2 regions of the Kitasatospora sp. NPDC049285 genome follow, and region 1 is predicted to be linked to the other one. Evidence: riboswitches for the same ligand, from Rfam matches in the RefSeq annotation. Region 1 holds a riboswitch; the other holds the start of a gene.
What was found. Region 1 has a riboswitch for cyclic di-AMP ahead of AB0K51_RS08310 (transglycosylase family protein). Riboswitches for the same ligand answer to the same signal wherever they lie in the genome.
Positions count from the first base shown of each region.

Region 1 (7,171 bases):
ACCACCGGCGGCACGCCGCCCGCTGCCTGGAGCAGCTCGGCCTGCCGGTCGACGCGCTCGCCGAGTACCGCGCGGTGCTCGCCGCCACCGCCCCGGACGCCGCGCACGGCACCGAACTGCGCGAGCGCATCGGCCTGTTGCAGGCCGCCACCGGCCACCCCGAGACCGGCTGGCAGACCCTGCTGGAGCTCCTCCTGGAGACCGAGCGCCGCCACGGCCCGCACCACCCCGACGTCCGACGCCTGCGCGGCCACCTCGAACAGCTCGGCGCGCAGCGCACCACCACCAACCCGTACGCGACCTGATCCGGGCCCGTTCGCGCGGGGGGTCTGGCACCGGACGGCGGGGCTCCCTATTGTTCGTCCCAGCCCCGCACGCCAGCGCACCACCGGAACGCACCCCCACCCGCCGGGAGGCCCCCGTGATCCGCACCAGCTCCGCCCGTACCCGCCGCCTGCGGACGGCCGTCGGCGTCGCGCTCGCCGCCGCCGCGCTGACCGCGTGCGGGACGGCGACGCCGCACCAGGGCGCCGCCGCGGTGGTCGGCGGGGAGCGGATCACCGTCGCGCAGGTGGAGTCCCGGGTCGCGGCGGTCCGCGCCGGCATGGGCCCGCAGACCGGCGCGAAGAGCAACGAGCCCGCCGGGCTGGCCCGGCACGCGGTCTCCGACCTGATCCTCGACAAGGTGATCGCCCGCGCCCTGGTGGACCGTCAACTCGCGATCAGCCAGAGCGAGATCGACGCCGCCCGGGCGGCCGACACGCGCACCGTGGGCGGCGAGGACCGGCTGGCCCAGCTGCTGCTCTCCCGTCAGGGCGTGCCCGCCGCCGGGATCGACGGCTACTACCGCCAGCAGCTCGGCATCGTGAAGCTGGCCGGCGGCCAGGACCCGGAGTCCAGCTCCGGCGACGCCGCGATCCGCAAGGCGCTGGCCACCGCGGGCACCGCCCTGCACATCGAGGTCAACCCCCGCTACGGGGCCTGGGACCCGGCGCAGATCGCGCTCACCGAGACCACCGAGGACTGGCTGCCGAAGAACGCCCAGCCGCTGTAGCGGCGGGGGTCGACCGCTTCGCACCCCGCGCGGCTTTCGCAGTAGGTTCGAGCCGTGGACACTCCCAAGCTCATCCTGCTGACCACCACCCACCGGATCGCGCCCGGCCTGCTCTCCTGGCCCGCCTGGCAGGCCCTGCACTCGAACCCCAGGGTGCTGCTCGGCGCCGCGGACCACCCGCAGCTGCCCGCGCTGCGGCAGGCCGGGATCACGCCCGAGCTGATCGAGCGCCCGAGCGCCCCCGCGCTGGCCCGGCAGCTGCTCGCCGCGGCCCCCGCGGTCTGGCTGGAGAGCCCGGACGGCGACCCCGGGCTGACCGACGCGCTGGCCCGGATCGCCGTCGAGGAGGCCGGCGCGCACCCGGAGATCGAGGTGCTCCCCGGCTCGTACGACCTGCCCGGCGCCCGGCTGCTCGACCTGGCCGCGGTGATGGACCGGCTGCGCTCGCCCGGCGGCTGCCCCTGGGACGCCGAGCAGACCCACGCCAGCCTGGTGAAGTACCTGGTGGAGGAGGCGTTCGAGCTGGTCGAGGCGATCGAGGAGGGTGACCGGGAGACCCTGCGCGAGGAGCTCGGCGACGTGCTGCTGCAGGTGTTCTTCCACTCGCGGATCGCCGAGGAGGACCCGGCCGACCCGTTCTCGATCGACGACGTGGCCGGGGACATCGTCGAGAAGCTGATGTACCGCCACCCGCACGTGTTCGGCGACGTCCAGGCCGAGGGCGCGGAGCAGGTGGAGGCCAACTGGGAGCAGCTGAAGGCCGCGGAGAAGCAGCGCGAGTCGGTGCTCGACGGGGTGCCGGGCGGACTGCCGGCGCTCGCCTACGCGGCGAAGCTGGTCTCCCGGGTGCGGCGGGCGAACTTCACCGCGGTGCCCGACCGGCCGTACCGGCTGCCCGCCGAGCTCACCGAGGAGTCGGCGGGGGAGCTGCTGCTGGCGGTGGCCCAGCAGGCCTACGACCGCGGCGTGGACGTGGACGCGGCACTGCGCGCGGCGGCCCGCGGCTACCGCCGGGAGGTGCGCGCCGCGGAGGGGCTGGAGGGCTGAGCCGGGCTGACGGCGGGTCAGCTCGCCAGGCGGGCCGGGTGGTCGGCGTCGGCGGGCTGCCGCTGCGCGGGGACGACCTCGCCGATCGCCTCGCCGACCAGGGCCAGCACCTCGGCCAGCAGGTCGAGGTGGCCGGGCAGTTCGGCGAGCTGGACGATCCGCTCGCCGTCCGGGCCGGCCACCGCGAACAGGTCGATCGGGCCGAGGTGCTTGGCGGCGGTGTCGACCAGGGCGGCGATGTCGCTGGGGCGGTGGACGTCGCCGGACACGCCGACCACGGGGCAGCCGGGGCGGTCGAGTTCGGCGGCGAGGTCCTCGGCGACCCCGGGGTGCAGGTCGGCGATGAGCAGACCGGCGGCCCCGGCGGCGGCGAACCGGCGGGCCAGGTCGGCCCCCGAGCCTCCGTCGAGCACCGCGATGACCACCACTGCCCCGGCTACCCGCATCGTCTGCTCCCCCTTCAGGGCGGACTCGGGCGGCCCGCACGACCGCCCGCGCTATGACTGTCGGAGGATGGTAGGCACGCCCATCCCCTCTGCAACAGGGATTACCCGCCAGGTGACCAGACTCACGCGGCGGAGCCTTTGGATACGGTCAAGACATGTCCCACACGCCCCACCCCACGCAGCCGGAACTCTTCACCTGGGAGTTCGCGGCCGACCCGTACCCGGCGTACGCCTGGCTGCGCCAGCACGCGCCGGTGCACCGCACCACGCTGCCGAGCGGGGTGGAGGCGTGGCTGGTCACCCGGTACGCGGACGCCCGGCAGGCGCTGGCGGACGCCCGGCTGTCGAAGAACCCGGCGCACCACAGCGGGCAGGCGCACCGCACCGGCCGGGTGGGCATCCCGGGCGAGCGGCAGGCCGACCTGATGACCCATCTGCTGAACATCGACCCGCCGGACCACACCCGGCTGCGCCGGCTGGTGTCCAAGGCGTTCACCCCGCGCCGGGTGGCCGAGTTCGAACCGCGCGTGCAGCAGCTCACCGACCGGCTGATCGACTCCTTCGCCGCCCGCGGCGAGGCCGACCTGATCCACGAACTCGCCTTCCCGCTGCCGATCTACGCGATCTGCGAGCTCCTCGGCGTGCCCGAGGAGGACCAGGACGACCTGTGCGACTGGGCCGGCATGATGCTGCGACACACGAAGCCGGGCCAGACCGGCGCCCGGCGCGGGGGAGTGGGCCGCGCGGTGAAGCGGATCCAGAGCTACCTGGCCGAGTTGATCCACCGCAAGCGGGCCGACCTCGGCGACGACCTGATCTCCGGTCTGATCCGGGCCAGTGACCACGGTGAGCACCTCACCGAGAACGAGGCCGCGGCGATGGCCTTCATCTTGCTTTTTGCGGGATTCGAGACCACCATCAATCTAGTCGGCAACGGCGTGTACGCACTGCTCCGCAATCCCGACCAACTCCAGCGCCTGCAAGCTTCGTTGGACCGCGGAGAGACCGGCCTGCTGGAGACCGGGATCGAGGAGCTGCTGCGATACGACGGCCCGGTCGAGCTGGCCACCTGGCGGTTCGCCACCGCTCCGCTGCGGATCGGCGGGGTGGAGATCCCGGTCGGCGACCCGGTGTTGGTGGTGCTGGCCGCGGCCGACCGCGACCCGGCCCGGTTCTCGGACGAGAACACCCTCGACTTGGCCCGGGCGGACAATCCGCACCTCGGTTTCGGACACGGTATCCACTACTGCATCGGCGCCCCGCTGGCCCGACTTGAGGGCCAGCGCGCGATCGGCAGCCTACTGACCAGGCTGCCGGACCTGCGGCTGGCCGCGGACCCGTCCGAACTGCGTTGGCGCGGCGGCCTGATCATGCGCGGTCTGCGCGACCTCCCGGTCTCCTTCACACCCCGCTGACGCCGTTTCGAACCGTCCGAACCCCCGTTCGCAGTGGCTGACGGCGCGTCGGACGGGGGCGCGCGCCGCACTCCCCACACGGACGAAACCGGACATATATGGATGCTCTGTGTACGAGCCGTAGAGGTTCGTGATTTCGGCGTGATGCCGGTGATATGAGCTTGTGATTGCCCGTCAGCTCTGCCTACTCTCCGATCTGCTCGCAGCAGCGGGCCCCGAACGCGGTACGCCGAGTCCTGTCCGCCGCGTCCTCGGGCCACCGAGTCATCGACCCGGACAGGAGCGGGGGAACCACGTATGACCGCCGCCGTCCCAGCGGCTAGGGGTGAAGCCGCCCGGAGGTGGACGCACACGCGTCCGTGACCACCGGGTGGCCGGGCCAGCCTCCCGGTCCGAACCCGACAGCTCACCTCGCAGGCGTGCGGAGAGGACATCCCATGGCAGTTACCGGTACCGGCCGTCACCGACGCAGTACCAAGGCCGAGAAGGTCATCGCCGCCGCCGGCGTGGTCTCGGTCGGCCTGGCCCTGCCCCTGCTCGCCGCCGCCGGAGCGGCAGCCGCCCCGAGCTCCGTCTGGGACCGCGTGGCCCAGTGCGAGAGCGGCGGCAACTGGAGCATCAACACCGGAAACGGTTACTACGGCGGCCTGCAGTTCAGCTCCTCCACCTGGCGCGCCTACGGCGGCGGCCAGTACGCGGGCCGCGCCGACCAGGCCAGCCGCGCCCAGCAGATCGCGGTCGCCGAGCGGGTCCTGGCCTCCCAGGGCCCCGGCGCCTGGCCGGTCTGCTCGGTGCGGGCCGGCCTCAGCCGCGGCGGCGAGGTGGCCGACACCTCGGACGACACCGTCTCCCGCTCGCAGGAGCGCCCGGCCGCGCCGGCCGTCAAGCCGTCCCCCAAGCCCTCGAAGCCCGCCGCCAAGCCGGCCCAGTCCGAGCCCGCCGCCCAGCCGCCGGCCGCGGAGACCCCCGCGCCCGCCGCCGGCGGCTACACCGTGATCGAGGGCGACACCCTCTCCGGCATCGCCGCGGCCCGCAGCCTCCCCGGCGGCTGGGAGCAGCTCTACCAGGCCAACCGCCGGGTGATCGGCGACAACCCGGACCTCATCCTCCCCGGCCAGGTGCTCGCGCTGTGACGCGCGGCGCCTGACGGTCCGTCCGCCCCGGGCGTGCGCAGGGCAGTTCGCGCCGTCCGGGGCCCCGGGCCTGCGGGCAATCAGGTGAACTACCAGTGAGTAGCGGTGCCACACCGTGAGACGAGGCCCGGCCGGACGTGGCCGCGGGGCGGTGTAGGGCTAGGCTCAGGTCGTAACGACCACACATCCGCTTCCGCTAGGAGATGCCTCGTGCCGTCCATTGATGTCGTCGTAGCCCGTGAGATCCTCGACTCCCGCGGCAACCCCACGGTCGAGGTCGAGGTCGGTCTCGACGACGGCAGCACCGGTCGTGCCGCTGTCCCGTCGGGCGCCTCCACCGGCGCGTTCGAGGCGCTGGAGCTCCGCGACGGCGACAAGAACCGCTACTTCGGCAAGGGCGTCGAGAAGGCCGTCCTCGCCGTGATCGAGCAGATCGGCCCCGAGCTGGTCGGCTACGACGCCACCGAGCAGCGGCTGATCGACCAGGCGATGCTCGACCTGGACGCCACCCCGGACAAGTCCTCGCTCGGCGCCAACGCGATCCTCGGCGTCTCCCTCGCCGTCGCGCACGCCGCCTCCGAGGCCAGCGACCTGCCGCTGTTCCGCTACCTGGGCGGCCCGAACGCCCACGTGCTGCCGGTCCCGATGATGAACATCCTCAACGGCGGCTCGCACGCGGACTCCAACGTCGACATCCAGGAGTTCATGATCGCCCCGATCGGCGCGGAGACCTTCTCCGAGGCCGTCCGCTGGGGCGTCGAGGTCTACCACACCCTCAAGGGCGTGCTGAAGGAGCGCGGGCTCTCCACCGGCCTGGGCGACGAGGGCGGCTTCGCCCCGAACCTGGACTCCAACCGCGAGGCCCTCGACCTCATCACCGAGGCCATCAAGAAGGCCGGCTACACCCCGGGCAAGGACGTCGCGCTCGCCCTGGACGTCGCCGCCTCCGAGTTCTTCAAGGACGGCGCCTACCAGTTCGAGGGCAAGGCGCTCTCCTCGGCCGACCTGATCGCGTACTACGCCGAGCTGGTCGCCGACTACCCGCTGGTCTCCATCGAGGACCCGCTGGACGAGTCGGACTGGGACGGCTGGAAGGCCATCACCGACGCGATCGGCGACAAGGTCCAGCTGGTCGGTGACGACCTGTTCGTCACCAACCCGGAGCGCCTGCGTAAGGGCATCGAGACCGGCACCGCCAACGCGCTGCTGGTGAAGGTCAACCAGATCGGCTCGCTCACCGAGACCCTGGACGCCGTCGAGCTGGCCCAGCGCAACGGCTACCGCTGCATGATGTCGCACCGCTCCGGCGAGACCGAGGACGTCACCATCGCCGACCTCGCCGTCGCCACCAACTGCGGCCAGATCAAGACCGGCGCCCCGGCCCGCTCCGAGCGCGTCGCCAAGTACAACCAGCTGCTGCGCATCGAGGAGATCCTCGACGACGCCGCGGAGTACGCGGGTCGTTCCTCCTTCCCGCGCTTCAAGGGCTGATCCGGCTCCCCGCCGAGCCTGTTGTGACCGGATGCCCCGGCTCCCACCGCGTAGGGTGGGGGCCGGGGCACCGGCATGCGCAGGAGGGGTGAGCAGATGGCCAAGTGGAGGATCCCGGGACTGGCGGCGCGACCGCGCTTCACCAGCCGGGCCACCGTCCTGGTCCTGGTGCTGTGCTCGCTCGTGGCGATACTCGCCTATCCCACCCGGCAGTTCATCGCCCAGCGCGAGGAGATCGCCGCCCAGCGGGCCAAGGCCGAACACGCCCGCCAGCAGGTCGAGGAGCTCCGCCGCGACCGGGCTCGCTGGCAGGACCCCGAGTACGTCAAGGCGCAGGCCCGGGAGCGGCTGCACTACGCGCTGCCCGGCGAGACCCCGTTCGTCTCGGTCGACCCGCAGCCCTCGCCCGGTGCCCGGCCCTCCTCCGCGGACGCCGCGGACACCGCCCGACCGAAGGCGCTGCGGCCCTGGTACTCGGTGTTCTGGGACTCCGTGGACACCGCCGCCGACGCCGCCGCCCCCGCCCCCAAGTCCCCCTGACGAACAGACCCCTGATGAGCAACCAGAACCCTCCCGTCTCCGAGC
Region 1 covers NZ_JBFAQR010000008.1:79,625-86,795, reverse strand. Annotated here, with positions in the region: gene AB0K51_RS08335 (serine/threonine-protein kinase) at 1-305, shown strand, start outside; gene AB0K51_RS08330 (SurA N-terminal domain-containing protein) at 422-1,054, shown strand; gene AB0K51_RS08325 (MazG family protein) at 1,109-2,101, shown strand; gene AB0K51_RS08320 (SDR family NAD(P)-dependent oxidoreductase) at 2,119-2,547, opposite strand; gene AB0K51_RS08315 (cytochrome P450) at 2,703-3,962, shown strand; cyclic di-AMP (ydaO/yuaA leader) riboswitch at 4,194-4,396, shown strand; gene AB0K51_RS08310 (transglycosylase family protein) at 4,400-5,095, shown strand; gene eno (phosphopyruvate hydratase) at 5,306-6,586, shown strand; gene AB0K51_RS08300 (septum formation initiator family protein) at 6,683-7,126, shown strand; partial or broken gene AB0K51_RS08295 (DUF501 domain-containing protein) at 7,141-7,171, shown strand, end outside.

Region 2 (7,171 bases), on a different contig from region 1:
GCCGGTCACCGCGCTGCGCCCGGCGGACCTGGTGGAGGCGGTGGAGCCGGGCTCGGCCTCGCCGAACGACGTGGCCCGGCGCGGCCTGGCCGAGGACGATCCGGCGCTGCTGGACCAGCTGCTGGCGATCCCGCAGGTCCACCTGGTGGTGGACGGCTACAACGTGACCAAGACCGGCTACCCGCAACTGCCGCTGGAGCAGCAGCGGCTGCGGCTGCTGGGCGGGCTGGCGATGCTCGCGCAGCGCACCCAGGCCGAGGTCACCTGCGTCTTCGACGGCCAGGACCTGGACGTCCCGGTGATCATGGCGCCGCCGCGCGGCGTGCGGGTGCGGTTCAGCCGCACCGGGGAGACCGCGGACGAGCTGATCCGCCGACTGGTCCGGGCCGAGCCGCAGGGCCGTCCGGTGGTGGTGGTCTCGGCCGACAAGGAGGTCGCGGACGGGGTGCGGAAGGCGGGCGCCCGCCCGGTCTCCTCGACGCTGCTGCTCAACCGGTTGTCCCGGACCTGACCTCGGCTGACGGCCGATCAGGCGGCCCCGCGAGGTTGCCGGAGTGTGTCGGTGTGGTGAAAGCGTCCGGGGAGGCCGGTTCGCGGGCACCTGGGAGTGGACGCGAAGGCTTGGACTTCACTAGGGTCTGGCGTCAAACCTATATTCCGGACTATCACTCCTAGGGGTGAGTCCAGCAGGAAGAAGGAGCACCTCCCTTGGCCTCCCACCGCCGTCCCAAGCAGCCGAGCCGCGCACGGGTCTCCGTGCTCACCGCTGCCGCCGCGACCGCGGTCGCCCTGTCGGCCCAGGTGAGCGCGCACGCCGCGCCCGCGTCGCCGAGCAAGGACGAGGTCAAGGCGCAGGTCGACAAGCTGCTCGAGGAGCAGGAGCAGGCGGCCGAGAAGTTCAACGGTGCCAAGGAGCGCTCCGACCAGCTGCGCAAGCAGGCCGACCAGCTGCAGGACCAGGTGGCCCGCAGCCAGGAGCAGATGACCGAACTGGCCTCCGGGCTGGCCGCGGTGGCGGGCGACCAGTACCGCCAGGGCGGGGTGGACCCGTCGATGCAGCTGATGCTCTCCGCCAACCCGGACACCTACCTCGCGCAGGCGTCCTCCTTCGACCAGGCCGCCAGCACCCAGGCGGAGACCCTGAAGTCGCTGAAGGACCAGCAGCGCCGGCTGGACCAGCAGAAGCAGGAAGCCGCCCAGGTGCTGGCCGAACTGGACAGCCAGACCAAGGCGTTGAACGACGCCAAGGCGGACGTCCAGGACAAGCTCCAGCAGGCGCAGAAGCTGCTCAGCAAGCTCAGCGCCGCGGACCGCGCCTCGATCCTGGAGGGCACCGGCGGCTCCGCCTCCCGCAGCGCCTCCCGGGTCGACATCTCCAGCCTCCCGCCGGCCAGCGGCTACGCCGCGGTCGCGGTGAAGGCCGCGCTCGGCAAGCAGGGCGCGCCGTACGTCTGGGGCGCGACCGGTCCGAGCAGCTTCGACTGCTCCGGCCTGATGCAGTGGGCCTACGCGCAGGCCGGCGTCTCGATCCCGCGCACCTCGCAGTCGCAGGCCACCGCGGGCGTCAACGTCGGCCGTGACTGGCACAACGCCCAGCCCGGCGACCTGGTCATCTACTACGGCGACCAGCACCACGTCGGCATGTACATCGGCAACGGCCTGGTGCTGCACGCGCCGCACACCGGCGACGTGGTGAAGACCATGGCGGTCGACACCCTGCCGATCAACACCATCCGCCGGATCTGACGATCCGACGAACCGGACATAAGCCCACAGAGGGCGACAACTGACGCACCGTGACACGCCCGGACGGGTCGAGATCTCCCTGTGATCCGCGACACGTCCGGGCGTGTCATTTCTCGACCATATGGTGAAAATCAATAAGCTCTACGTTACAGGCTGATCACGGTCGGTCAGATTCGTAATCGAATTCGACGCAGAATCAGATTTTCTTCTGACAAGGATTTGAACGGATCACGGATCGGTTACTAGGGTCATGCCTCGACCACCGCAATGTCGATCGCCCATGGGGGGCGACGGCGGAGGTCGCCGCCGAGTCCGTGACACAGCGGGCGGGCCGTCACCACGAGGCCTGCCGACGGGGATGCCCCTGCGGGGGTGCTGTCGAACGGAGCCGGGGAACCACGTTCCCCCGGGGTGAATCGGTGTCAGGTCGGCCGTAGCAGCGGCCGGTGAGGCACCGTAGGGCTTCTTCCGGCCCGAACCCGTCAGCTCACCCGGTAGGCGGTGTGTGAGGAAGAAGGAGTCCGCCTTCGTGGCGTCCCATCGTCGTCCCAAGCCCGCAGGCCGTGCCCGGGTCTCGATTCTCACTGCCGCCGCCGCCACCGCCGTGGCGCTCTCCACCCAGGGCGGTGCGCACGCCGGCCCGGCGCCGACCAAGGACCAGGTCAAGCAGCAGGTCGACCAGCTCAACGAGCAGGCCGAGGTGAAGACCGAGGCGTACAACGCCGCGGTGGTCAAGCAGCAGGACCTGCAGAAGCAGGTCGGCCAGCTGCAGGACCAGGTGGCGCGCCAGCAGGACCGGGTGACCACCGTTCAGGACAGCCTGGCCGGCATCGCCGCCGAGCAGTACCGCACCGGCGGCGTCTCGCAGACCATGCAGCTGATGCTCTCCAGCAGCCCGGACGCCTTCCTCGGGCAGGCCGGCGCGCTGGACCAGGTCGGCTCCACCCAGGCCGGGCTGCTGAAGTCCTTCAAGACCGAGCAGGCCGCGCTCGACCAGCAGCGCGACGAGGCCCAGCGCAAGCTCACCGAACTGGACGTCACCGCCAAGGCCCTGAAGGCCGACAAGGAGGACATCCAGGCGAAGCTGGCCAAGGCCACCGACCTGCTCAACTCGCTCACCCAGAAGGAGCGCGACGAGCTGGCCGCCGCCGAGGCGAAGGCCGCCGCGGACTCCCGCGCCCAGGCCGACACCGCCCAGCGCGCCTCCCGCGACGAGTCCCGCCCGGACCTCGGCGCCGTGAAGGCCACCTCCGGCTACGCCGGGGCCGCGCTCGCCGCCGCCACGTCCAAGCTCGGCAGCTGGTACTCCTACGGCGCGGCCGGTCCGACCACCTTCGACTGCTCCGGCCTGATGCAGTGGGCCTACGCGCAGGCCGGCGTCTCGATCCCGCGCACCTCGCAGGCCCAGGCCGGCGCCGGCACCCGGATCGGGTCGGACATCTCCAAGGCCCAGCCGGGCGACCTGATCATCTACTACGGCGACATGCACCACGTCGGCATGTACGTGGGCAACGGGCAGGTCCTGCACGCCCCGCACACCGGTGCGCAGGTCCGCTACGAGTCGGCCACCGCGATGCCGATCAACACCATCGTGCGGGTCTGACCCAGGGTCAGCGCGAACGGCCCGACACCCCCGACCTGGGGTGTCGGGCCTTCGTCGTCCCGATGTCCGATTCGCGGTCAAATATTCGAAGGTGTCAGGGTTTGGACTGGATCGATCCGACTCGCTAACCTCTGCCCCCGAGCCCCCGAGCGGACGGCCGCCCCGCCGGGCGGCGGCGGAGGCGGCCGCAGGAACGGAGTCCTCGCGCATGTCGGTGCACCGTCGCCCCCCACTGCCGGGCGTCCAGCGGTTGGCCCGCGCCCTGGCGCTCACCGCCGCCGCCGCGGGCGCGCTCGGCGTCACGGTCGCCGCCGCCGGCGCGGCGCCGCTCAGCCCGGCCGAGCCGCTGGGCCGCAAGGAGGTCAAGGCGCAGGTCGACCAGCTGTACGACGAGGCCGAGCAGGCCTCCGAGAAGTTCAACGCCGCCCAGGAGCAGCAGCGGAAGCTGCAGGCCGAGGCGGCCTCGCTGCAGGACCAGGTGGCCGCCGGGCAGGACGAGCTCAACCGGCTGACCGGCAACCTGGCCGCGGTCGCCGCCGCCCAGTACCGCGCGCAGGGCGTCGACCCCACCCTGCGGCTGATGCTCGACCGCGACCCGGCCGGCTACCTGGACGGCGCCCGCTCGCTCGACCAGGCCACCTCCCGGCAGAACGACACCCTGCGGGAGGTCGCCGACCGGCAGCGCCGGCTCGACCAGCGCCGCCAGGAGGCGACCGCCAAGCTCGCCGAGCTGGAGAACGTCCGGCAGTCGCTGGCCGCCGCCAAGGAGGACGTCAAGGCGCGGCTCGGCCGGGCCCAGCACCTGCTGAACGGCCTCGGCGCCACCGAGCGCGCCCGGCTGATCACCGACGACGCCCGGGAGGCCGAGCAGCGCGCCACCCGCGGCGCCGACCGGGTCGACCTCGGCGACCAGCCGCCCTCCTCGGACCGCGCCGCGGTCGCGCTGGCCGCCGCGATCGCCAAGATCGGCTCCCCCTACGTGTACGGATCGACCGGCCCGCGCACGTTCGACTGCTCCGGTCTGATGTACTGGTCGTGGCGGCAGGCCGGAGTGACCCTGCCGCGCACCTCGCAGGAGCAGGCCTCGGCCGGCCGGCGGGTGAGCCTCGCCGAAGCCCGGCCCGGAGACCTGGTGATCTTCTACAAGGACATGCACCACGTCGGCATGTACGCCGGCGGCGGTGTCGTCGTGCACGCCCCGTACCCCGGGGCCCGGGTCCGCTACGAGAGCGTCAACGCGATGCCGGTCAGCTCGGTGGTGCGGGTCTGAGCCCGGACGAGCCCCTGGTCACCGACCTGCCCCGGGTGTCCGGGCGGCAGGTCGGTGCTCCGCTGTCCCGTCGCGCCGCCCTGCTGCTGGCCGCCGCCGGGGCGGTCCAGCTCTCGCTGCCCCGGGCGGTCGCCCCGCCCCGCCGGGCGCCGCTGGCAGCGCCCGCCGCGCCCGACACCCGCGGCGACGTCGAGCGGCTGCTCGCGCTGCGGGCGCTCGCCGTCCGGCAGGGCGACGCCGCCCGGCTGCTGGCGCTCGGCGCCCCCGAGGCCGAGGAGTCCGACCGGGACCTGCTGGAGCGCACCGCCGAGCTGCGCTTCGCCGAGTACACCCTGAAGCTCGGCTCGTTCACCGAGCCGCCGGCGGGCGCCGACCGGATCACCGTCGCCGCGGAGCTCGGCTACCGGCTGGACGGTGTCGACGACTACCCGGCGCTGCTGGAGCGGCAACTGGAGCTGACCCGCGCCGAGGACGGCTGGCAGGTGGTCCGGGAGACCCCGACCGGAGCGGTGGCGCCCTGGGACCTCGGCGCGGTGCGCGCGGTGTCCGGGCGGCGCAGCCTGGTGCTCGGGCTCGGCGAGACCGCCGAGCTGGGCGCGCTGGCCGAGCTCGCCGACCAGGCGGTGCCCGCCGTGGCTGCCGTCTGGGGCGACTGGAAGCCCGGCCGGCTGCTGCTCGAACTCCCGCTCACCGAGCAGCAGTTCGCCCGGCGGATGGACGTCGCCGCGGACAGCTACCAGGGCATAGCCGCGGTCACCCTGGCGGTCAGCGGCGCCCCGGCGCACACCCCGGCCGACCGGATCCTGGTCAACCCGGAGGCGTACCGGCAGCTCAGCGACCTCGGCCGCCGGGTGGTGGTCACCCATGAGGCCACCCACGTCGCCACCCGGGCCGACACCAAGCCGTGGACTCCGCTGTGGCTCTCCGAGGGCGTCGCCGACTACACCGGCTACCGCGGCACCGGCCGCACCGCCCGGCAGATCGCCCCCGAACTCGCCAAGGAGGTCACCGCCGGTCGGCTGCCCACCGCGCTGCCCGCCGACGAGGCCTTCACCGCCGGCGCCGCCGGGATCGGCCAGGCCTACGAACTCTCCTGGCTGGCCTGCGACCTGATTGCCCGTCAGTGGGGCCAGGACCGGCTGGTGGCGTTCTACCGGTCGGTCGGCGCGCTCGGCGCCGGGCAGCTGGACCGTGCGATGCGCACCGAACTCGGCGTCGGCGTGGAGGAGTTCACCAAGCGGTGGATCAGCGAGACGGCGAAGCTGCGGAGTTGAGCGCCGCCTGGAGGCCCGCGGCGTCCAGGAAGGCCGTGTGGGTGCCCGCCGTGGTGCAGGCGAAGGCCCCGGCCAGCGCGCCGGCCCGCATGCACTCCTCGACCGGGCGGCCGGCCAGGTGCCGGCTGAGGAAGCCGGAGACGAAGGCGTCGCCCGCGCCGTTGCTGTCCACGATCGGCGCCCCCGGGTCCAGGGCCGGGAAGTGGCGCGGCAGTTCGTCCTCCCGGGTGAGCAGGAAGCTGCCCGCCGCACCGGCCGTGGCCACCACCAGCTCGGCCCGGCCCTGCGCCAGGACCGTGCGCATCACCGCCTCCGGGCGGCCGCCGACGGCCGCCGCGGAGAGGAAGACCAGGTCCGAGCCGAAGGCGTAGGCCCGGTGGTGCTCCTGCTGTCCGTCCCAGGTGTGCAGGTCGGTGGAGCTGCTGCGGCCCAGGCGGTGGATCTCCGGGTACATCTCCCGGTTGACGTTGGTGATCGACAGGTGGACGTGCCGGGTGCGCTCCAGCAGCGGCAGCCAGAACTCCCGCGGCAGCCGGGCGTCCGCGGGGTGGCGGCCGTCGTAGAAGGAGAACCGCAGGCCGTCCCGGTCGACCAGGTTGACGCTGCGCGGGGTGCCGGCCGGGGCCGGGAGGTGGCTGAAGTCCAGCCCCCGGCGGGCGTACTCGGCGAGGATCAGCTCGCCCTGCGGGTCGGCGCCGAGGAAGTCGGCGAACTTGGTGCGCAGACCCAGCGCGTGGCAGCCGAGTGCGACGCCGTTCCCGGTGTGCGCCGGGTAGTCGACGACCGGGGGCACGCCGACGGAGTCGCGGTCGGCGGGCACCTCGAGCCGGTCCACCCGGACGATGGTGTCCACGCCGACGCCGCCGACGATCAGGATGTCGTAGTCGATCACCCGGTGATGGTGGCAGCGCACGGCAGTTGCTGCAAGAGGTTTCAGAAAGTTCCAGTCGGGGGTCGTGCCGGCTCCCGACGGACCGTCAGGTGCGGTCGGCCGGGGTCAGGTCGTCCAGCAGGTCCTGCTCGTAGGCGATGCCCGGGCGGACCGGGTAGTGCGGGGCGACCTGGTCGGCGGGCAGGACCACGGTGGTGACGGCCTCCGGGCGGCGGGTGGAGCGCCACAGGCCGCGCGCCGACACGATGGTGGTGGCCAGCAGCAGCAGGTTGCGGGCGGTCAGCACCAGCACGCCCAGCAGCTCGCTGCGGTTGACCGCGCCGAACATCACCGGGAACTCCAGCGTGGTCAGCACCGTGGTGACCAGCACCATCACGGCCGCCGGG
Region 2 covers NZ_JBFAQR010000002.1:197,470-204,640, forward strand. Annotated here, with positions in the region: gene AB0K51_RS02675 (NYN domain-containing protein) at 1-511, shown strand, start outside; gene AB0K51_RS02680 (NlpC/P60 family protein) at 709-1,746, shown strand; cyclic di-AMP (ydaO/yuaA leader) riboswitch at 2,113-2,261, shown strand; gene AB0K51_RS02685 (NlpC/P60 family protein) at 2,276-3,349, shown strand; gene AB0K51_RS02690 (NlpC/P60 family protein) at 3,558-4,619, shown strand; gene AB0K51_RS02695 (hypothetical protein) at 4,655-5,893, shown strand; gene AB0K51_RS02700 (PfkB family carbohydrate kinase) at 5,865-6,785, opposite strand; gene AB0K51_RS02705 (glycosyltransferase 87 family protein) at 6,871-7,171, opposite strand, start outside.
Region 2: it holds a riboswitch for cyclic di-AMP, as region 1 does, so the genes downstream of both, AB0K51_RS02685 (NlpC/P60 family protein) here and AB0K51_RS08310 (transglycosylase family protein) in region 1, are expected to answer to the same signal.